3 regions of the Variovorax sp. LjRoot290 genome follow, and region 1 is predicted to be linked to each of the others. Evidence: riboswitches for the same ligand, from Rfam matches in the RefSeq annotation. Region 1 holds a riboswitch; each other region holds the start of a gene.
What was found. Region 1 has a riboswitch for glycine ahead of ACSQ9A_RS03205 (D-amino acid dehydrogenase). Riboswitches for the same ligand answer to the same signal wherever they lie in the genome.
Positions count from the first base shown of each region.

Region 1 (6,839 bases):
CCAGCATGGTGTTCCTGTGCCGCGCGGCCGGCGTGCGCTTCCTGACCCAGCACACGGTGATCTCCCTGGAGGAGCGCGCAGGCCGCATCGACCATGTCGAGCTGCTCGATGCCGACGGCCAGCCCGTCGTCCTGCGCGGCCAGGCCTATGTGCTGGCGCTCGGCATCTCCAGCGCGATGCACGCCGAAAAGCTGAAGATCGCCATGCCTTTTCGCTTCCTGCGCGAATACATCGTCACGATCCCTCTCAAGGACGCGACCCGCGCACCGCGCGTCGCGCTGCGCGACCGGCAGGGCAAGCTGGGCATCCGGCGCATCGAAACGCCGGGCAGCGACTGCCTGCGGGTCTCCGCCACGGTACGCGCCAGCTTCGACGAAGAGAGCGAGCCCGATTCGGACCGCGTCGACGCCATCCTGCGCCGCATCGAAACGCTGCTGCCCGGCGCGGCCGACACGGCGCATGCCTCCCTCGAGACGGTCGTGCATGCCGTCAGCCGGGACGGGCTGCCGATGATCGGCAAGACCCGCCTGTTCAACCTGTTCCTCAATGTCGCGCCGGGCGCGCGCGGCTGGATCAACGCCTGCGGCGCCGGCAAGTCGATTGCCCGGATCGTGAGCGGCCTCAGGCCCGAGCTCGAGTTCGCCTTCAGAAATCCGTAGCCGCGCGCGTCCTCGCCGCCTTACAATTGCTGCACTGCAGGAGAGCGGGCCGCGGGAAGCGGCTCCACCGAAGGCGCAAACTCCCATAAACGCTCAGGTCGGCTCACGCGATGAGCCTGTACTGCATCAACTGTCAAAGCCGTCTGGAGAGCCATCACGCCATGTGATGCACCGAAGGAGCAAACCTGCTGCGGGCGCAGCGGGTGAATCTCTCAGGTACCGAGGACAGGGGGAGCGGCAACTTGGACGCATGGTCCGGTTGCTTTCTTTTTCGAGCTTCCGTTTCCGTTGCGTTCAAGCGCTGCAACCTCAAAGGTTCTCGAAATGCGCGTGATCGTTCTCGGCGCCGGCCTGCTCGGCGTGACCTCGGCTTACTACCTCCAGCAACTCGGCCACGAAGTGACCGTGATCGACCGGCAGGCCACACCGGCTGCCGAAACCAGCTTCGCCAACGGCGGCCAGATCTCGGTCAGCCATGCCGAACCCTGGGCCAACCCGAGCGCGCCGCTCAAGGTGCTGCAATGGCTCGGCAAGGAAGATGCACCGCTCCTCTTTCGCATCCGCGCCGACATGCGCCAGTGGCTCTGGGGCCTGCAGTTCCTGCGCGAATGCACGCCGGCGCGCACGCGCCACAACATCGAGCAGATCGTGCGCCTGGGCACCTACAGCCGCGACACGCTGCAGCAGCTGCGCCGCGACACCGGTCTCAGCTACGACCAGCGCACCCAGGGCATCCTGCACTTCTATACGACCCAGAAGGAATTCGACGGCGCACTGAAGCCGGCCGAGCAGATGCGCGCACTGGGCTGCGAGCGCCAGGTGATCTCGGCCGACGAGGCGGTGAAGATCGAGCCCGCGCTAGCCCACATCCGGCCCCAGTTGGCCGGCGCCACCTACACGGCCGAAGACGAATCTGGCGATGCCAACCGCTTCGCGCGCGAACTGGTCGCACTGGCCTCTGCGGCCGGCGTGAACTTCCTCATGAGCCACACCGTGACCGCGCTGCGCGAAGCAGGCGGCAGCATCGACCACGTGGAAGCGACAGACAACGAAGGCCGCTTCCAGCGCATCCGCGGCGACGCCTTCGTGCTGGCGATGGGCTCGCTGAGCCCGCTCTACGCGACGCCGCTGGGCATCCGGCTGCCGATCTACCCGGCCAAGGGCTACTCGGTCACGCTGCCGGTGAAGGATGCCTCGAAGGCGCACCAGGTCTCTTTGACCGACGACGAGTACAAGCTGGTGTTCTCGCGCTACACCTCGGCCACCGGCGACCGCCTGCGCATCGCCGGCACGGCCGAACTCAACGGCTACGACCGTGACCTGAACCGCGTGCGCTGCGAGGCCATCGTGCGGCGCGTCGAAGAGCTGTTCCCTGGCGCCGGCGACAGCACGCAAGCCCAGTTCTGGACCGGACTGCGGCCGGCGACGCCCAGCAACGTGCCGCTGATCGGCAAAACGAAGCTGCCGAACCTGTTCCTCAACACCGGCCACGGCACGCTGGGCTGGACCCACGCCTGCGGCTCGGGCAAATCGATCGCGCGCATCGTGAGCGGCCTCAAGCCCGAGGTCGACTTCGCTTTCGCCACCTCCTAGGTCCCAGTCTCAGTCGCGCAGCAACTCCTGCATCAGCTCGCGCAGGATCGGCAGCGCCGGCGCCTCGGTGCGCCGGCGCAAGGTCACGAGGCCGAAACGCGCGACGCCATTAAGCTCGGGTTTCATCTTCAGCTCGACCAGGTCTGGCGCCGCCGCGCGAATGGCCAGCAGCACGGCGTCGCTCCGGCGCACCACCTCCACCAGGCTCGGGACTTCCTCGCACTGCAGCGTCACGCAGAGTGCCGGGTGCGCCTCGGGTCCATAGGCCTCGACCAAGGTGCGCGCCACCTCGTCGCTCAGCGGCGTGGAGGCTACGGGATAGCGCTGAACCGCCTCGAAGCTCACCCCGCTGCGAAGCCGCGCGAGCGGATGGCCGCGGCGGCACATGAAGACGCCACGCATTTCGTGCAGTGCGCTCAGCTCCAGGTCGGCCGCGGGCTTCAGCGAACGCGCATCGACCACCAGCGCATCGAGCGTGCGCGCGCGCAACGCCTGCGCCAGCAAATCGGTGCCGCCGCGCGACACGACCACGCGCATCTTCGGATGGCGGGTCGCCATGCGCATCAGAAAAGGCGTCATCAGCATCGCGCCGGGACCCGAGCCCATGCCGATGCGGATCACGCCGCCCTGCCCCTCGCGCATTAGCCGGCCGCTGTCGCGCAACTCGTCGGCCTCGAACACCAGCTGGCGCGCGCGGTTCAGCACTTCGCGCCCGAAAGCGGTGAGTTCGTTGCGGCGTCCGACCCGGTCGAACAGCGGCATACCCAGTTCGTCCTCGAGCGCGCGGATGCTGCGGCTCAACGCCGGCTGGGTCAGGTGCTGGGCCTGTGCGGCCTTGCTGAAGGAGCCGCTCTTTGCGAGCGAGATCAGATGCCTTAGTTGAACCAGCGTCATCGTGGGTGCCCGGCAAAGTAGTGCATCGAAGTCATGCTAATGCAGACAACAATGCATTGGACGTTCGGATTGATGACTCCTACGATTCGCTCGCATCCACCGGAGCCCCGATGAAACCGTTGTCCCGACCTTCGCGCACCCTACTTCTTGCCGGCCTCATGCTCGCCGCAAGCACGGCCTTCGCGCAGACCTATCCAACGAAGCCCGTCAGCCTGATGGTTCCCTACCCGGCCGGGGGGCCCTCCGACGCGGCCGCGCGCATCTTCACCGTGCCGCTGGGCAAGGAACTGGGCCAGCAGGTCGTGGTGGAGAACCTCGGTGGCGTCAGCGGCGCGATGGCTGCGCAGAAGGTGCTGGCGGCGCCCGCCGACGGCTACTACATCTTCCAGGGCTCGCCGAACGAGGTGATCCTCTCGCCGCTGGCCAATGCGGCCGTCAAGCTCAAGGCCGAGGACTTCCGCCTCGTGCATCCGGTGACCGACGCCGTGATGGTCTTCGTCGCGCGCAAGGACCTGCCGGCCAACACCGTCGACGAGCTGATCGCGCTGGCGCGCAAGTCCGGCGACGCGCCGCTGAGCTACGGCAGCGTGGGCGTCGGATCGCTCTATCACCTGATCCTCGAGAGCGTGCAGCAGCAGGCCGGCATCAAGCTCATGCATGCGCCGTACAAGGGCAACGCACCGCTCCTGCAGGACATCGGCGGCGGCCAGGTGGACTTCGCGGTGCTGGTCTACAGCGCGGCCATGGGCGCGCTGGCCGAGCAGGGCCGGCTCAAGGTGATCGGCCAGCTTGGCGCGCAGCGCTCCGAGCTGCTCAAGAACGTGCCGGCCGTGAGCGAAGGCAAGGAGCTGAAGAACTTCTCCTACAAGATCTGGAGCGGCTTCATGGTGCCGAAGAACACGCCGGAAGAAGTGGTGCAGCGCCTGCACAAGGCGATCGGCGCGACCCTGAAGGACCCGGCCGTGCGCGCCCAGCTCGCGGCCCAGACGCAGGTGGCTTCGGCGCCGATGTCGCTGGCCGAATCGGCGAAGTTCTTCGAGGCCGAAACGGCGCGCTACCGCAACATCGCCAAGTCGATCAACCTGCAGCCGCAGTAAGCTGGCCTCATGAGCACACTCCTCGAACAATTGCACGCGCAGGCCGGCGAATTCATCGGCCTCAGGCGCGACATCCACCACCATCCCGAACTTGCCTTCGACGAGCACCGCACCTCGGCGCTGGTCGCCGCGAAGCTGGAGAGCTGGGGCTACGCGGTCGAGCGCGGCCTCGGCGGCACCGGCGTGGTGGGCCGGCTGGTGCGCGGCAAGGGCAAGCGCCGGCTCGGCCTTCGCGCCGACATGGATGCGCTGCCGATCGACGAAGCCACCGGCCTCGCCTACGCGAGCAGCCACGCCGGCGTGATGCATGCCTGCGGCCACGACGGTCACACGGCCATGCTGCTGGCCGCCGCACACCATCTCGCCGAACGCGGCCGCTTCGACGGCACGCTGAACCTGATCTTCCAGCCGGCCGAGGAAGGCGGCGGCGGCGCGCTGCGGATGATGGAGGACGGCCTGTTCGACAAGTACCCGTGCGACGCGATCTTCGCGATGCACAACATGCCGGGCCTGCCGCAAGGCCGGCTGGCGCTGCGCGAAGGCCCGGCGATGGCCTCGTCGGACTACGCCACCGTCACGCTCGCCGGCATCGGCGGCCATGGCGCGATGCCGCACCGCACCGCCGACCCTATCGTCGCCGCGGCCAGCATCGTGATGGCGCTGCAGACCGTGGTGTCGCGCAACATCGACCCGCTGCAGATGGCCGTGGTCACGGTGGGCGCCATCCATGCCGGAAAGGCCAACAACGTGATCCCGCAGAGCGCCGTGCTGGAGATCAGCGTGCGCGCGCTCGACCGCGAGGTGCGCGGCAGGCTCGAAGAGCGCATCAAGGCGCTCGTCGCGGCACAGGCAGAGAGCTTCGGCGTCAAGGCGCAGATCGACTGGCGGCCCGGCTATGCGGTGCTGGTCAACACGCCCGAGGAAACCGCCTTCGCGCGCGAAGTGGCGCTCGAACTGCTCGGCCCGGAGCGCGTCACGCTGCAGGCGCCGGCGCTGCCCGGCAGCGAGGACTTCGCCTTCATGCTCGAGCGCGTGCCCGGCAGTTATCTGCTGATCGGCAATGGCGAGGGCGACAGCCACGGCGCCTGCATGGTGCACAACCCCGGCTACGACTTCAACGACGACAACGTCACCATCGGCTCCGCGTACTGGGTGCTTCTGACCGAACGCTTCCTGCGGGATTGAACTCACCCCCAGGCTCCCCCACTTCGTGTGGTCCGCCACCCCCTCTCCGGGGGCAACACCGGCGGCCCGGCAAAGCCGGTTCCGCGGTGTTCCCCGCCGGACTCTCGCGCTTTCGCGCACGCAGGGCAGTGAGTTTTCAGTCGTCCGCGGTGAACACGGTCAGCACGCCGGTGTAGCCGTAGAGGTGATGGCGTGCGATCTCGCCGGCGGCGAAGAAGCCGACCAGCGGCACGTCGCCGAGCGCATGGCGCACGATCTGCAGCTCGGCCCCGGGCGCACCGAAATGCGGGCCGCCGCGGCCCGAGCAGCTCACGTACACGGCGCCGGCGATGCGGCGCGCCGGATGGGGCGCGGCCTCGGCTTCGCCGGCCGCGACGGCGCGTGCGGTCGCGAGCGTCTGCTCCTGGGGTTCGAGTTCTTCGCGGACCTCGGCGCACACGCGCATCAGGTCGGCGCGCGCGGCCTGCGCATTGCGGCGGCAGAAGGTCATGCGCATGCCGGCTTCGGCCGTGTCGGCGATCGCGACGCCGCGACGCGTGGGGTCGAGGCCGATGATGTGGCGCACCAGCACGTCGGCGCCGAGGTCGCCGGTGCGACGGATGCTGTCGCTGCCGGCATCGACCAGGCCGACCAGCGTGGCGCGCACGGCATCGATCGCCTCCTGCGGCGCCTCCAGCGAAACGCCGAGCTCGGCCAGCAGCACGTCGAGCGCCGGCTCGCCGTCGAGCCGCAGCAGCAGGTTGCCGTCGGCTTCGGTGATCACGCGCTCGCGCGACACAGGCTGGCAGCCCTGGGTAACCCTGGACACCACACGCACGCCCTCGCCGAACACCACGCCCGAAAGCCCGCCCGAGAACACGCCGCCCGCGGCGCCGTGGCCGCGGATATTGCCGTTGCCGCCGATGGCGAACTGCAGCGATCCGGCGCGGCCCGAGGAGAGGCCGCCGAACAGGTAGCCGGTGTCGGTGCGGCCCGCCATCTCGGCGATCAGCTCGGCGAGTTCGGGCGTGGCCGGGTCGGCATGCACGAGCGCCGTGTGCGCCGCGAAGCCGCTCATCTCGGTGCTGGCGAGCGGCGCCACGCCCGAGAACACGCGGTATTGGTCGCTCGGGAGCTGGCACAGCATCACGCTGAGTGCCGGCTCGTCGAAGTACTCGGCGTTGTTGGCCGAGACGCCGATGCCCACGGTGCCCGACCAGTCGGTGATCTCGGGCAACTCGGCGCCGAGGTGGTCGAGGATCTCCTGCGCATCCTCGGCGTAGTGGTCGGTGATGTAGAGCAAGCCCAGCGTGGGCGAACGTGCGTAGTCGGGCAACGCCATCTGCGCCCGCAATTGGGCCAGCACGAGCCCGGCCGCCATGCGCCATTGCGGATGGGTGGCGTGACCGGAGGGAAACAGCTTCATGGACTC
Region 1 covers NZ_CAXURW020000001.1:606,232-613,070, reverse strand. Annotated here, with positions in the region: gene ACSQ9A_RS03210 (FAD-dependent oxidoreductase) at 1-659, shown strand, start outside; glycine riboswitch at 687-777, shown strand; glycine riboswitch at 793-898, shown strand; gene ACSQ9A_RS03205 (D-amino acid dehydrogenase) at 984-2,252, shown strand; gene ACSQ9A_RS03200 (LysR family transcriptional regulator) at 2,262-3,146, opposite strand; gene ACSQ9A_RS03195 (tripartite tricarboxylate transporter substrate binding protein) at 3,257-4,243, shown strand; gene ACSQ9A_RS03190 (M20 aminoacylase family protein) at 4,253-5,428, shown strand; gene ACSQ9A_RS03185 (FIST signal transduction protein) at 5,565-6,833, opposite strand.

Region 2 (6,839 bases), on a different contig from region 1:
GAGAGCTATCGGAGAAACCGGTGATTGTCGCGATTTCCGTTATTGACTTGGGGCTATTTAAAAGAAGCCAATATCCATAAGCAAGTCGAAACTGACGGCAATATTGCTGGACCGGCTGCTTCATTTCCTGCTGGAAAAGCCGTTCTATCTGCCGCTTAGAAACCCCCAAGGTTGACGCAAGAGATTCAACCTTCAATGGCTGCTGTCCAAGATTTCTTTCGATGATCTTGAGCGCCCGAAGTACTCTCGCATCGAGTGGATTTTCTCTTGTTCCAGAATTCTGCTCAGTTTCGGTGGGGGAGGCCGAAAGCTCTTGCGGCGCGGGAATCTCGGCGCCGATAGCGGAATAATGACGTTCTAAAAGCCATGATCCGAGTTCCAGTGCCGCTAGCCCTCCCGCACAGCTAACTCGCCTGCCGCTCACGACCAAGTTAAGGCCTGAGATTTGCTGCACCTCCGCAAAACGGGTATCTCGGTCGGCGCCGCGATACCAATCTGTTGCGCAGGGCAATCTATCGAAAAATCCGGCTTCGATTAGCACAAATAGTCCGGAACCTATTCCCGCAAGAGTTGCGCCCTTCATATCGGCGCTTGTGAGTGCTTCCAGAATCGATCTGCGGTCCTCGACAGGAGCAGCTGTCTTCCCGCCTATCACGAAAACGTAGTTGCAATCGCGAGCAGCGTGCAGGGGCGCTGTCGGAGGTACTTGGACCCCGCAGGTCGTTTGCGCTGGCTTTTGTCCTAGAACGACATATTCAAAGTCGACTCCGACCGCGGCTGCCGGGTCGGTGCAATGCTTCAAGATATAAACCAGGGCAGAGTACGAAAACATCGTGAAGCCTGGAAGGAGGATGAAGCCGACCTTCACTCGCCGCCGCGCCAGCTTGGCGGATTCGGCCTTCACACCAGAAACCGGCATCATCGTGGACTCTCCTGCCATAAGGTCGGCAATCGTAGCAGTTGCAGTATGTCCGCGCGCAATCGGATGCTCATGGCACTTGTCGCATAGAAGGTAAGCGGATGGCCGTCCGATCCTTGACGACTGCGACCGGCGGCACGCGGCAATTGGCCGCTCACGGCGGTCTCGCCGGGAGGGCGCTTCATCGATTGCCAGCGGTGCGGCAGGAGATTGTCGATGCGGCTGGCCATGTGCGTGGGCAGGCGCTGCAGGACGTCTTTAGGTACGCGTGCGGATCGGGGCCGCAGAGCTTGCCGCCTGCACCAGGCTCATCACGACGGCCGCGCGCTGGCCGGCCAGTTCTGATTTTTTCAACTCCCCTGCCTCACGTTCCAGGCTTGGCGCTCGAACAACGAGAGGCTGGTTGGCTCCCGACCCCTTGCGGCACTATCGACTTCCAGCAACGATCCGAATAGACTTCGATATAGCAGGAGAGCGGGCCGCGCGAAGCGGCTCCACCGAAGGCGCAAACTCCCATAAACGCTCAGGTCGGCTCACGTGATGAGCCTGTACTGCATCAGCTGTCAAAGCCGTCTGGAGAGCCATCACGTCATGTGATGCACCGAAGGAGCAAACTCGCTGCGGGCGCAGCGGGTGAATCTCTCAGGTACCGAGGACAGGGGGAGCGGCAACTTGGACGCATGGTCCGGTTGCTTTCTTTTCGAGCTTCCGTTTCTCCGCGTTCAAGCGCTGCAACCTCATAGGTTCACGAAATGCGCGTGATCGTTCTCGGCGCCGGCATGCTCGGCGTGACCTCGGCTTACTACCTCCAGCAACTCGGCCACGAAGTGACCGTGATCGACCGGCAGGCCACACTGGCTGCCGAGCCGAATGCCGACGATCTGCTCTCCGCACCACTCGACGACCTCTATTTCGGCAATTGACCACTTACTTCCAAGGACACCAGAGAATGACAACGCAAGGACCCGACGTACGCCTGACCCAACTCGGCATCGAATTGCCGAAGGCGGTCGCCCCCGTCGCCAACTATGTGCCGGCCCGAAAGAGCGGCTCGCTGATCTACATCGCGGGCCAGGTGCCGACCGCCGGCGGCAAGGACCAGTACGTGGGCAAGGTCGGCCAGGACGTCTCGATCGAGAACGCCCAGAAGGCGGCGCGACTGTGCGCGATCAACATCCTTGCCCAGCTGCGCACGGCCCTGGGCGGCAGCCTCGATGGCGTCGCGGGCTGCGTGCGCCTCGGCGGCTTCGTTAATTCCACCCCCGAGTTCGGCGACCATCCGAAGGTGATCAACGGCGCCTCCGACCTGATGGTCGAGGTGTTCGGCGAAGCGGGTCGGCATGCGCGCGCCGCAGTCGGCTGCAATTCGCTACCGCGCAACGTCGCTGTCCAGGTCGATGCCATCTTCGAGTTGGCCTGACGATGAACCACGCCGCGGCCTGGGCTGACGGCTGTGTGCCGATAAATGCGCTGACCGGCTTCCTCGGCAGCGGCACCCACGCTGCTACGCCATTTGCTGGCCGATGCCGGCGTGGCGGACACGGTGGTGGTCATCAACGAGTTCGGTGAGGTCGGGCACGACCACCTGTTGGTGCGCGCGAGCTCGCTGAAGACGTCGTCCTGCTGAGCTTGGGCACTCTACGAGTTCGGCCGGGCTCTATTGGCTAGACTGCGTTTCAGCGCGGGCGCAATACACGACGCGACGCGGACCAACCGTGAAGACCGCCTTTTTAGATGAAGGACTCGGTAAATCTAGAACACTGCTAGGGAAATGCTTATATGGCGCCTCCCGGATTACAAGCAACTTGTGTGTAAAGGATCAGGAGGCAGGGCTGCAGTCTCATATTCGGCCTGTTGTGCAGGCGTGATGCCTGCTGGCCCTGATGGTATTCGCTGACGAGGCTCCCTGATCATCGAGATTGGTGCTCTTGATCCCTATCGGAGTGTCCCCATCCCGGTCCGACCTGTCTGGCGCATCACACGCGTGGTCGCTTGCTCTCCTTCGAAGCGGTAGTTTCTAGGTTCCTGCCAGTGCACTTGCTGCCACGCCGCAGGTCTCCACGCCTGTCCGCGTGCCAACACCACCATATCGTTCGCGCCAGCTTGTTGGCCACCGCCGACGACTACGCTGTATGGCCGGCGCTGGGCTTCAAATTTGACCCGCGTGTTCAGCCTACCCCGATGCTTTTTTAAGCGGTGCCACCGCAAGAACAAGGCGGTGCGCGAGATCGTGAGGGCCACAAGCCTGTCGCGCAAGACGGTGCACAAGTACTTGCGCACGCCGGTGGCGCAGCTCCGAAGTACCGGCGCAATTCGGCGTCCCAGAAGCTGCATCGTCAGGTCCACAGCCCGCCATAGCTTTTCGGCATCGTGCCCTCCGCGAATGCTATTTGCCGCGCGGATGACGCTGCCCTAACCTTTTGGTCATTCGAAACGGAGGTCCTACGTGACTGTTTGCATGATTGCAATATGACATGGCACTTGACATAGCTGGTGAGTACGTCGTCCCTGCCTCCCTGGCGACTGTGTATTCCGCTGAACGACCCCGCGATCCTGAAGCAGTGCATCCCCGGCTGCGAAGAGATCGAGGAGAGGTCCAACGGCGAGTTCGCCGCGATCATGCGCTTCGAGTTCGGACAGCTAAAGGCGCGATTCAGGGGCAAAGTCCGCCTCTTCGATCGGGATCCGCCGAACGGCTATCGGCTGGTCGGCGAGGGCGAGGGAAGCGTTGCGGGTTTTGCCAAGAGCTCAGCCGTAGTGGCCCTGGCGGACACACCGGAAGGGACAAGGTTGACCTACCAACTGGAAGCGAATGTCGGCGGCAAGATCGCTCAGCTTGGCCAACGCTTGCTCATGTCAACGACCAAGAAGATGCAGGAAGGAGGAGGCCTAGTCGATCTCGCCGCGAATGAGGTGCTCGAGGCGCCATGATGCTTCGCGAACTCAGCGCGCCGCGATGCACTCCACTTCGACACGAGCGTTAAAGGCCAGTCCGCTCGATCCGAACGCGCTGCGTGCGGGAAATTTCCCCGCCGAGAAATAGGTCTTGTAGACGTCATTGAAGGCGTTCCATTCATTCATGTCGGCCAACATCGCGGTGCACTTCACTACGTCGGCAAACGTGTATCCATGCACCTCCAGTGATGTCTTGATGTTCTCCATCACTTGTTTGGCCTCCGGCTGAATGCCGCCAGGTGGCAGCTTGAGGCTGCCGGGGATGTTCCCAATTTGGCCTGACAGGTAGAGTGTCGAGCCCACTTGCACTGCTTCGGAAAATGGAAGTGTTGTGGGAAGAACCTTTCCGGAGTTCAAGTGCTTCGGAGCCGCACAGCCGCTGATTAAAACGATCGCCAGGCCAGCGAGCGCTACGGGAGGTATCAAGTGGCCGGCGGCGCCAAAGACGCAAGACAGTGGATTTGCTTGAAAGTGTTTGGAACTCATGGGGTACCGATCGCTGCAAGAAGTCTATCGATGTCGCTCATGTCGTTGAAGACGGACGGCGAGATGCGTGCATGATTTGCGCGCAAGGTAATCTCGATCTTCGCGGGTGCAAGGCGAGGCGCCAGTTGGGATGCGTTGAGATAGGCGAATGTCACGATGGCGGAGTTGGAATCGGTCGGCGTCACCACTTGAAAGCCTCTGGCCCTCAGGCCGTTCTGCAAAGCGTCGGTCATAGGCTTTCGATAGGCTTGGATCTTGTCGGGGCCCACGCTCTGAATCCAGTCGATCGATGCCGCGCAGGCAGCCTCGACCGCACTTGCCGGGAAGGATCCCATGAAATACCCAGCGACCGAGTTGATCTGAACGCTCTCGTATGGGACGCTGCCCGGCGGATCAAGCGGATACACATGAAGAATCGGAGCCGCAAAGTTGCGAGTCTGGCGATAGCCATACCATGGGCGCTGGAGTTGGGGCAGAAGGCTCTTGCGCACGTACAGAAACGCGAAGCCGAAGTCGCCCATGAGCCACTTGTACGTTCCGCATGCGGCAAAGTCCACACCTGCCGCCTTGACGTCAATCGGCATGTTGCCGGCGGACTGAATCAGGTCGACGTACACGAGCGCCCCACGCGAATGCGCCAGGTCGCATACGGCCTTGAGGTCATGGGTAAATCCGTTGTACAGCGACACATGCGAAATCGCAACGAGCTTGGTTCCGGGTGAGATTGCCGCATCCAGAGCGGAAAGTGAGATGCGGTAGTCCGCGTCCATTGGAACGGTGATGACGTTCACCCCCCGGAGCCGATACTGCTCGTACATGTAGAAAGACCCGACGAAGTGAAGCGCGTCGGTCACTACCCGCCCGCCAGACTCGGGCAAGCCGAGGGCCTTCGTGACGAGGTACTCACCCATCGATGTACTCGGAACGTACGTGACCTCATCCGCATCGGCATTGATCAGGGCCGCGAACTTTGCCGTGGCCGTTGCGCTTCCGCCCGCAAGCGTTGTTTTCGATTGCGCATAGGACGCTAGGGCATCCTTGGCATAGGTGTTCCATGGGTGATCAGCGGCTCCGTTGAGGAAGATGCGGTCAGCCACGCCAGGGAAAAGCGCCTTCGCTGGCAGCGTCGGCGTGGACGCGGGGGGCTCGGCCGCTGTTGCTGTGCCGATCGGCAGGATTCCACCCGAACCGCCACCTCCACCTCCGCAAGCGGCGAGTTGTCCGCCCAGGACGCCCGCTACCGACGCGCTGCCCACAGTCTTCAGCCAGCGACGCCGAGAAGTAGCAGGCGCTGTCGTGTTTTCCGAATCGCTCATAATTCAAACTCCATGTTGAGAAGTCAACAAATTGTTGAATCTTGGTGCGTAGATGCCCTACAGCGGGGCGACTCGTCCAAGGCCAAGCTTGCGTTGCGCAAGACGCATGGCCAGAATTCAACACCGAGTTTATTGTTCTACGTTTTGTTGAAGCGTCGACTAGGGATTCCACTCACTATGCCCCGTTCCCCATCCAACACAAAGACTCTGCCCCGGCCCACGGCTACCGCGAAGCCCCGCCGTATCAAGCGACAAACATCCAACAGCGCCGAAGACGCATCTGTTCCCGCAGCCCTCAAGGAAGAGCGTCGGCGAATCATGGAAGTTCTCAAGCCCGTGGTACACATGATGGGTTCAATGCTGGGACCGAACACCGAGCTGGTCCTCCACGACCTCACCAACCCCGAGGCGTCGGTCATTGCGATTGCAAATGGCCATGTTTCGGGTCGCGATGTCGGCAGCCCCATCCTGACCGGACCGAAGGACGACCGTGCGTTCTCTGCTGCATTGACTTCCGCCACTCACGCAGCGCAGAGCGGTCATTCGGTCGTCGACGCTTATCCAACCATCAGTCCGAAGGGCACGCCCCTGCGATCTGCGACCGTCGTCTACAGGGACGCGGAAGGAATCCCCTTTGCTGCGCTGTGCATGAACGCCGACCTTACGGTGCTGAAGCTTGCCCATGCCTGGCTTGAGCAATCCATTCATGGCCGGCCACCCTCTGCCGCGGCGAATGAGGTGCAAAGCGATCCGCCCGACATGGACGCATTGATGGACGAGATCATTCAGTCGGCCGTGCAGAAATTTGGCAAGCCCGTGCAGTTCATGTCAAAGGACGAGAAAGTGCACGCCGTCGAAGAAATGCTCAAACGGGGCCTCTTCATTGTCAAGGGCGCAGTGGGCCGGGCGGCAGCGGCGCTTCATATGTCACGCTTCACGATCTACAACTATCTGGATGAGATTCGAGAGCGAGATGCGAAATAGACCCCACCCTTCAAAGCACAGCACCCACATCTCGCTACTTCCACTTATCTATGCACACCGACGAGGGGTTGTAGAACTGCCAAGCCTGTGACATCGGGTTGGTCCGGCCGCCGACTACAACGATTTTGATCGAATCCTTCGGGTAGACCTGAATCTCCAGGTCGTCCGGCGCAGTCAGG
Region 2 covers NZ_CAXURW020000002.1:505,830-512,668, forward strand. Annotated here, with positions in the region: gene ACSQ9A_RS31330 (GlxA family transcriptional regulator) at 1-940, opposite strand, end outside; partial or broken gene ACSQ9A_RS31335 (transposase domain-containing protein) at 1,108-1,264, opposite strand; glycine riboswitch at 1,377-1,467, shown strand; glycine riboswitch at 1,483-1,588, shown strand; gene ACSQ9A_RS31340 (FAD-dependent oxidoreductase) at 1,672-1,842, shown strand; gene ACSQ9A_RS31345 (RidA family protein) at 1,869-2,339, shown strand; gene ACSQ9A_RS31350 (SRPBCC family protein) at 3,413-3,850, shown strand; gene ACSQ9A_RS31355 (RidA family protein) at 3,863-4,360, opposite strand; gene ACSQ9A_RS31360 (aminotransferase class V-fold PLP-dependent enzyme) at 4,357-5,676, opposite strand; gene ACSQ9A_RS31365 (helix-turn-helix transcriptional regulator) at 5,995-6,660, shown strand; gene ACSQ9A_RS31370 (UGSC family (seleno)protein) at 6,695-6,839, opposite strand, start outside.
Region 2: it holds a riboswitch for glycine, as region 1 does, so the genes downstream of both, ACSQ9A_RS31340 (FAD-dependent oxidoreductase) here and ACSQ9A_RS03205 (D-amino acid dehydrogenase) in region 1, are expected to answer to the same signal.

Region 3 (6,839 bases), 1.5 Mb from region 1:
CGGGAGTCAGCATCGTGATCATTCGGTCCAGGTGCTGACCAAGCTGCGAAGGCAGTTGGCCGGCGAGAGCGATCGTGTCGTTCTCGCGATCGTCGACAACGCCAGGTCCACCGGAGGCGAAGCATTGCGCAATGCGGAATGCGAGGACGGCTTCGTCATCGCAGGCGACAACTCCAACCGCGAATTCACTGGGTGGGACCAAGGAGTCGCAGCCATTCTTGCCCGCAGCGGCGAGCCCGACGTGTGGATCTTTTCGAACGACACCGTCGCGCGAAACCACGGATGGAGCGAACGCAGGGTGGCCGGCTTCGGCGGTGAAATCAAGAGGCTGGGGCTGCACCCGGGCCCGTGGCTCTTCGGCGAGATCAACGATTTTCCGCGCTCGACGATGACGCCGCTCGGTCCCCTGCTCGAATGGGTTTCGACCTACTGCTTCGCGATGAACGGCAACCTGCGCCGCCAGCTCGGTGCGCTTTCGCCGGGCAACGAATTCCTGGATTCGCTGGTCTACGACCGCTTCGAACCCGAGCACCGTCTGTTTCGCGACAGCGTCGACGAGGCCTATGTCGATTTCGTGTCAGCCTGGCTGATCAAGGACGAGAGCGATCCGTCCAGGCAGCGCAGATTCAAGTGGTCCCACGAATGGCACAAGGCCAGTGCGCTCTCGCCGGAGAACTTCGACGACCTGCGCATGAAGGCGCGCTGCGTTCTCTCGGAGAGCATGCTCAGCGTGCGCGCCCGGCAGCTGGGCGCCGACATCCGCTCGCCCTACGACGCGCGCAATGCCAGAGCGCACATTCGCAGCTCCCTGCAGCTCGTCGCCGACAAGCTGTGGGAGAAGTTTCTGCTCAGGCGGCTGCGCCTGGAGCGCTCCTGAGCGGCCAGGACCGGGCTCATCCCTTACACTCGGACGGGTCAGGAGAGAGCCTCGCAGCGCGGGGCCGCCGAAGGCGCAGGTCCCCTCGAAAAACGGGCCCGAACGCTCAGGCAAAAGGACTGACGAAGCGCCCCATTTTCCGGGCGTTTCCTTGCTGGAGAGAGGCGGCGCATCGCGTTTTTTGTTCGCAGTGCCGTCCACCGAAGGAGCAAACCCCGATCGTGGGGCGAATCTCTCAGGTAAAGCGGACAGCAGGGGTGGCCCATGGCAAGAATGTCATGGATCTGGACTGCCCCTTTGGAGAGTGCCTTGGCCTCCGCATCCGACGATCTGCAAAAGACCCCGCTCTACGACCTGCACCTGGAGCTCGGCGCCCGCATGGTGCCCTTCGCGGGCTATGTGATGCCGGTGCAGTACCCCGCCGGCCTGATGGCCGAGCACAAGCACACGCGCGAGGCCGCCGGCCTGTTCGACATCTCCCACATGGGCCAGCTGCGCCTGGCTGGCCCCGATGCCGCCGCCGCGTTCGAGAGCCTGATGCCGGTCGACGTGATCGGCCTGGCGCCGGGCAAGCAGCGCTACGGCCTGCTCTTGAACGACGAAGGCGGCATCCTCGACGACCTGATGTTCTTCAACGAAGGCCACGACTCGCTGTTCGTGATCGTCAATGGCGCCTGCAAGGTGGCCGACATCGCGCACATCCAGGCCAGGATCGGCGCGCGCTGCCAGGTGCTGCCGATGCCCGACCACGCCCTGCTGGCGCTGCAGGGCCCGCAGGCCGTGACCGCGCTGGCCCGGCTCGCGCCCGGCATCGAGCGCTTCGTCTTCATGACCGGCGGCGCGGTGCAGATCGGCGGCATCGCGGCCTTTGCCACGCGCAGCGGCTACACGGGCGAGGACGGTTTCGAGATCTCGGTGGCCGCCAAGGATGCCGAAGCGCTCGCACGGCTGCTGCTCGCCCAGCCCGAGGTCAAGCCCGTCGGCCTGGGTGCGCGCAATTCGCTGCGGCTCGAAGCGGGCCTGTGCCTCTACGGCAACGACATCGACGAGACCACCACGCCGGTCGAAGCCTCGCTCAATTGGGCGATCCAGAAGGTGCGGCGCACCGGCGGTGCGCGCGAAGGCGGCTTTCCGGGCGCGGCCAAGGTGCTGGCGCAACTCACGGCGGCCAATGGCGTCGCAGGCCACCTGGACCACCACACGCTCAAGCGCAAGCGCGTCGGCCTGGTGGCGCTGGAGCGCGTGCCGGTGCGCGATGGCACGCTGCTCGAATCCTTCGAGGGCGCGCCCATCGGCCAGGTGACCAGCGGCCTGCTCGGCCCCACGGTCGACCGGCCGGTCGCGATGGCCTACGTCGCGCTCGCCTATGCCGAGCCCGGCACCCGCATCCAGGCCATCGTGCGCGGCAAGCCGGTGCCGATGGAGGTGAGCACCATGCCTTTCGTGCCGCAGCACTACTACCGCGGTTGAATTCTTTTCTTCAAGGAGCCTTTCATGAGCATCAAGTACACCAGGGACCACGAGTGGGTCCAGGCGGTCGGCGACGGCGTCGCCACCGTCGGCATCACCGTTCATGCGCAGGATGCGCTGGGCGACGTGGTCTTCGTCGACCTGCCGGAAGTCGGCAAGAGCTACAGCCAGGGCGATGTCGCCGGCGTGGTCGAGTCGGTCAAGGCGGCGGCCGACGTGTTCATGCCCATCACGGGCGAGATCACCGAAGTCAACGAGGCGCTGCGCGCCGACCCTTCGCTGGCCAACAGCGCGCCCGAAGCGGGCGGCTGGTTCTTCAAGATGAAGATCAGCGACGCCTCGCAGCTCGATGCACTGCTCGACGCCACCACCTATCAAAAGTTCGCCGACGAAAACTGAACCGAACACGCCAATGCCGAAGTCTTCCCTGCCCTCCCTCAGCGAACTCGAGAACGCCGAGGAATTCATCGCCCGCCATATCGGCATCGAGGCCGATGACGAAGCGCGCATGCTCGCCGCCGTCGGCTCGACCACCCGCGCCGAGCTGATCGACGGCATCGTGCCGCCGGCCATCCGCCGCACGAAGCCGATGCGCCTGCCCGCCTCGGTGACGGAGGCCGACGCGCTGGCCGAGCTGAAGGCCATTGCGGCGAAGAACAAGGTGGCGAAGAACTTCATCGGCCAGGGCTACTACGGCACCCACACGCCCGGCGTGATCCTGCGCAACGTGCTCGAGAACCCGGCCTGGTACACCGCCTACACGCCCTACCAGGCCGAGATTTCGCAGGGCCGCATGGAGGCACTGGTCAACTTCCAGACCATGGTGTGCGACCTCACCGGCATGGCCATCGCCAATGCCTCGATGCTCGACGAGGCCACGGCGGCGGCCGAGGCGATGACGCTCGCCAAGCGCAGCGCCAAGAGCAAGAGCAACGTGTTCCTGGTCTCGGGCGACTGCCATCCGCAGACCATCGAGGTCATCAGAACGCGCGCGGCGCCGCTCGGCATCGAGGTCAAGGTCAGCACCGTGTCGGAGACCCTGCCGCACCTGATGGCCAGCGGCGATTTCTTCGGCGCACTCGCGCAGTACCCCTCGACCACCGGCCACGTGCACGACCTGCGCCCGCTCGCCGGCCACGCCCATGCGTGCGACGCCGCCTTCTGCGTGGCGGCCGACCTGCTGGCGCTCACGCTGCTGGCGCCGCCCGGCGAATGGGATGCCGACATCGTGTGCGGCACCACGCAGCGCTTCGGCATGCCGATGTGCAACGGCGGCCCGCACGCGGCCTATCTGGCCTGCCGCGACGAGTTCAAGCGCTCGCTGCCCGGCCGCCTGGTGGGCGTGAGCGTGGACACGCAAGGCCAGCCGGCCTACCGGCTCGCGCTGCAGACGCGCGAGCAGCACATCCGGCGCGAGAAGGCCACTTCCAACATCTGCACGGCGCAGGTGCTGCCGGCGGTGGTCGCGAGCATGTACGCGGTCTACCACGGGCCCGAAGGCCTGACGCGCATCGCGCAGCGCGTGGCTGCGCTCACCGCGGTGCTGGCGCAGGGCCTCGAACAGATGGGCCGCGAGCTGGCCAATGAGACCTCCTTCGACTCGCTCACCGTCAAGACCGGCGAGGACACGCCGAAAATCCAGGAGCGCGCGCAGGCGGCAAGCATCAATCTGCGCCAGCGTCTGCAGAACCACCTGGGCATTTCGCTCGACGAGACCACCACCCGCGCCGACATCGAGACGCTGTGGGCCCTGTTCGTGCCTGCCGGCACGCCGATGCCGCGCTTCGACGAGCTGGCCGGCAGCATCGCGCCGCGCATCCCCGAGGACCTGCGCCGCACCAGCGCCTTCCTCACGCACCCGGTGTTCAACACCCACAAGAGCGAGACCGCGATGCTGCGTTACATCCGCAGCCTCTCCGACAAGGACCTGGCGCTCGACCGCAGCATGATCCCGCTCGGCAGCTGCACCATGAAGCTCAACGCGACCAGCGAGATGATCCCGATCACCTGGCCCGAGTTCGCCAACATCCATCCCTTCGCGCCGGCCGAGCAATTGCAGGGCTATGCGCAGCTCGACGCCCAGCTGCGCGCCTGGCTCTGCGAGGCCACCGGCTATGCGGGCATCAGCCTGCAGCCCAATGCCGGCTCGCAGGGTGAGTACGCCGGCCTGCTGGCGATCAAGGCCTTCCATGAAGCCAAGGGCGAAGGGCATCGCAACATCTGCCTGATCCCCTCCTCCGCGCACGGCACCAACCCGGCGAGCGCGCAGATGGTCGGCATGCAGGTGGTGGTGACGGCCTGCGACGCGCAAGGCAACGTCGACATGGACGACCTGAAGCGCGCCTGCGAGAAGCACGGCGACAAGCTGGCCGCGGTGATGATCACCTACCCCAGCACGCACGGCGTGTTCGAAACCCGCGTCAAGGAACTCTGCGAGATCGTGCATGCGCACGGCGGCCGCGTCTACGTGGACGGCGCCAACATGAACGCGCTGGTCGGCGTGGCGGCGCCCGGCGAGTTCGGCGGCGACGTGAGCCACCTGAACCTGCACAAGACCTTCTGCATTCCGCACGGCGGCGGCGGCCCGGGCGTCGGGCCGGTGTGCGTGGTCGAAGATCTCGTGCCTTATCTGCCGGGGCATGCGACGGCAGGCGTCGCGTCCAACGGCGTCGGCGCCGTGTCGGCCGCGCCGCTGGGCAATGCCGCGGTGCTGCCGATCAGCTGGATGTACTGCCGCATGATGGGTGCCGTGGGCCTGCAGGCCGCCACGGAGATCGCGATCCTGAGCGCCAACTACATCAGCTCCCGCCTCAAGGAGCACTACCCCACGCTCTATGCGAGCCCCAACGGCCACGTGGCGCACGAATGCATTCTCGACCTGCGACCGCTCAAGGACACGAGTGGCGTGACGGCCGAGGACGTGGCCAAGCGGCTGATCGACTACGGCTTCCACGCGCCGACGCTGAGCTTCCCGGTGCCGGGCACGCTGATGGTGGAGCCGACCGAGAGCGAACCGCTGGCCGAGCTCGACCGCTTCATCGACGCGATGATCGCGATCCGCGGCGAGATCCGCCGCGTCGAGGAAGGCGTCTGGCCCAAGGACGACAACCCGCTCAAGCATGCGCCGCACACCGCGGCCAGCCTGCTCGTGAGCGAATGGACGCATCCCTACTCGCGCGAGCTCGGCGCCTTTCCGCTTGCCACGCTCAAGGGGGCCAAGTACTGGCCGCCGGTCGGCCGCATCGACAACGTCTACGGCGACCGCAACCTGTTCTGCAGCTGCGTGCCGGTAGGCGAATACGCCTGATTGCACCCGTTCGGGCTGAGCTTGTCGAAGCCGGCCCCGCGCAACAAATTTTTACAAAGAGCAGGGTCGCGCCTGTCGATCCCGCCGTCGCTGCTTCGACGTCCAGGTAGAGCCCCGATTCCAGCGGGCTCCCAACCCCAGGAGAAACGACATGCGATTCATGGTGATTGTGAAAGCGAGCAAGGATTCGGAAGCCGGCGTGATGCCCACCGAGCAGCTGCTCACCGAGATGGGCAAATACAACGAAGAGCTCGTGAAGGCCGGCGTGATGCTGGCCGGCGAGGGACTGCAGCCGAGCTCGAAGGGCGCGCGGGTGCGGTTCGAAGGCAAGCAGCGCACCGTGATCGACGGGCCCTTCAGCGAAACCAAGGAGCTGGTCGCCGGCTACTGGCTGTGGCAGGTGCGCTCGAAGGACGAAGCGATCGAATGGCTCAAGCGCGCGCCCTTCACCGACAACGAAGAGGTCGAACTGCGCCAGGTCTTCGAGATGGAGGACTTCGGTGCCGAGTTCACGCCCGAACTGCGCGAGCAGGAAAAGCGCTTGATGGACGAGATCAAGAAAAAGAAGTGAAGCCACCCATCAAGTCAACGGAGATCCCAAGATGAAATTCATGGTCATTCGCAAGGCCGACCCGGACACCGAGGCCGGCGTGATGCCGACCGAGCAGCTGGTCACCGACATGCTCAAGTACAACGAGGAGATGATCAAGGCCGGCGTGATGCTCGACGGCATGGGGCTGCAGCCCAGCGTCAAGGGCGCGCGCGTCAAGTTCAGCAACGGCAAGCCGGCGGTGATCGACGGCCCCTTCACCGAGGCCAAGGAGCTGATCGCCGGCTTCAGCCTGATCCAGGTGAAGTCGCGCGAAGAAGCGATCGAGTGGGTCAAGCGCTGGCCGCCGATCGACGGCGGCGGCAACGTCGAGATCGAGATCCGGCAGGTGTACGAGGCCGAGGACTTCGGCGCCGAGTTCACGCCCGAGATGCGCAAGCACGAAGAGTGGCTGCGTGAAGCGGCCGAGAAACGCGCCTCGTCCGGCCACTGAGGGCCCTCGACGTATATCCTTGCGGCTCCTCGAAAAGGACTGCTCGGATGAGATACGTGATCCTGCGCAAAGCCGGCCCGCATGGCGAGGCCGGCCTTTTTCCGCCTCTTTCCCCGGTGCCCGGTATCGTGCTGCATGAAAG
Region 3 covers NZ_CAXURW020000001.1:2,151,671-2,158,509, reverse strand. Annotated here, with positions in the region: gene ACSQ9A_RS10935 (hypothetical protein) at 1-877, shown strand, start outside; glycine riboswitch at 907-1,009, shown strand; glycine riboswitch at 1,022-1,139, shown strand; gene gcvT (glycine cleavage system aminomethyltransferase GcvT) at 1,151-2,347, shown strand; gene gcvH (glycine cleavage system protein GcvH) at 2,372-2,746, shown strand; gene gcvP (aminomethyl-transferring glycine dehydrogenase) at 2,760-5,654, shown strand; gene ACSQ9A_RS10915 (YciI family protein) at 5,806-6,225, shown strand; gene ACSQ9A_RS10910 (YciI family protein) at 6,257-6,697, shown strand; gene ACSQ9A_RS10905 (YciI family protein) at 6,745-6,839, shown strand, end outside.
Region 3: it holds a riboswitch for glycine, as region 1 does, so the genes downstream of both, gcvT (glycine cleavage system aminomethyltransferase GcvT) here and ACSQ9A_RS03205 (D-amino acid dehydrogenase) in region 1, are expected to answer to the same signal.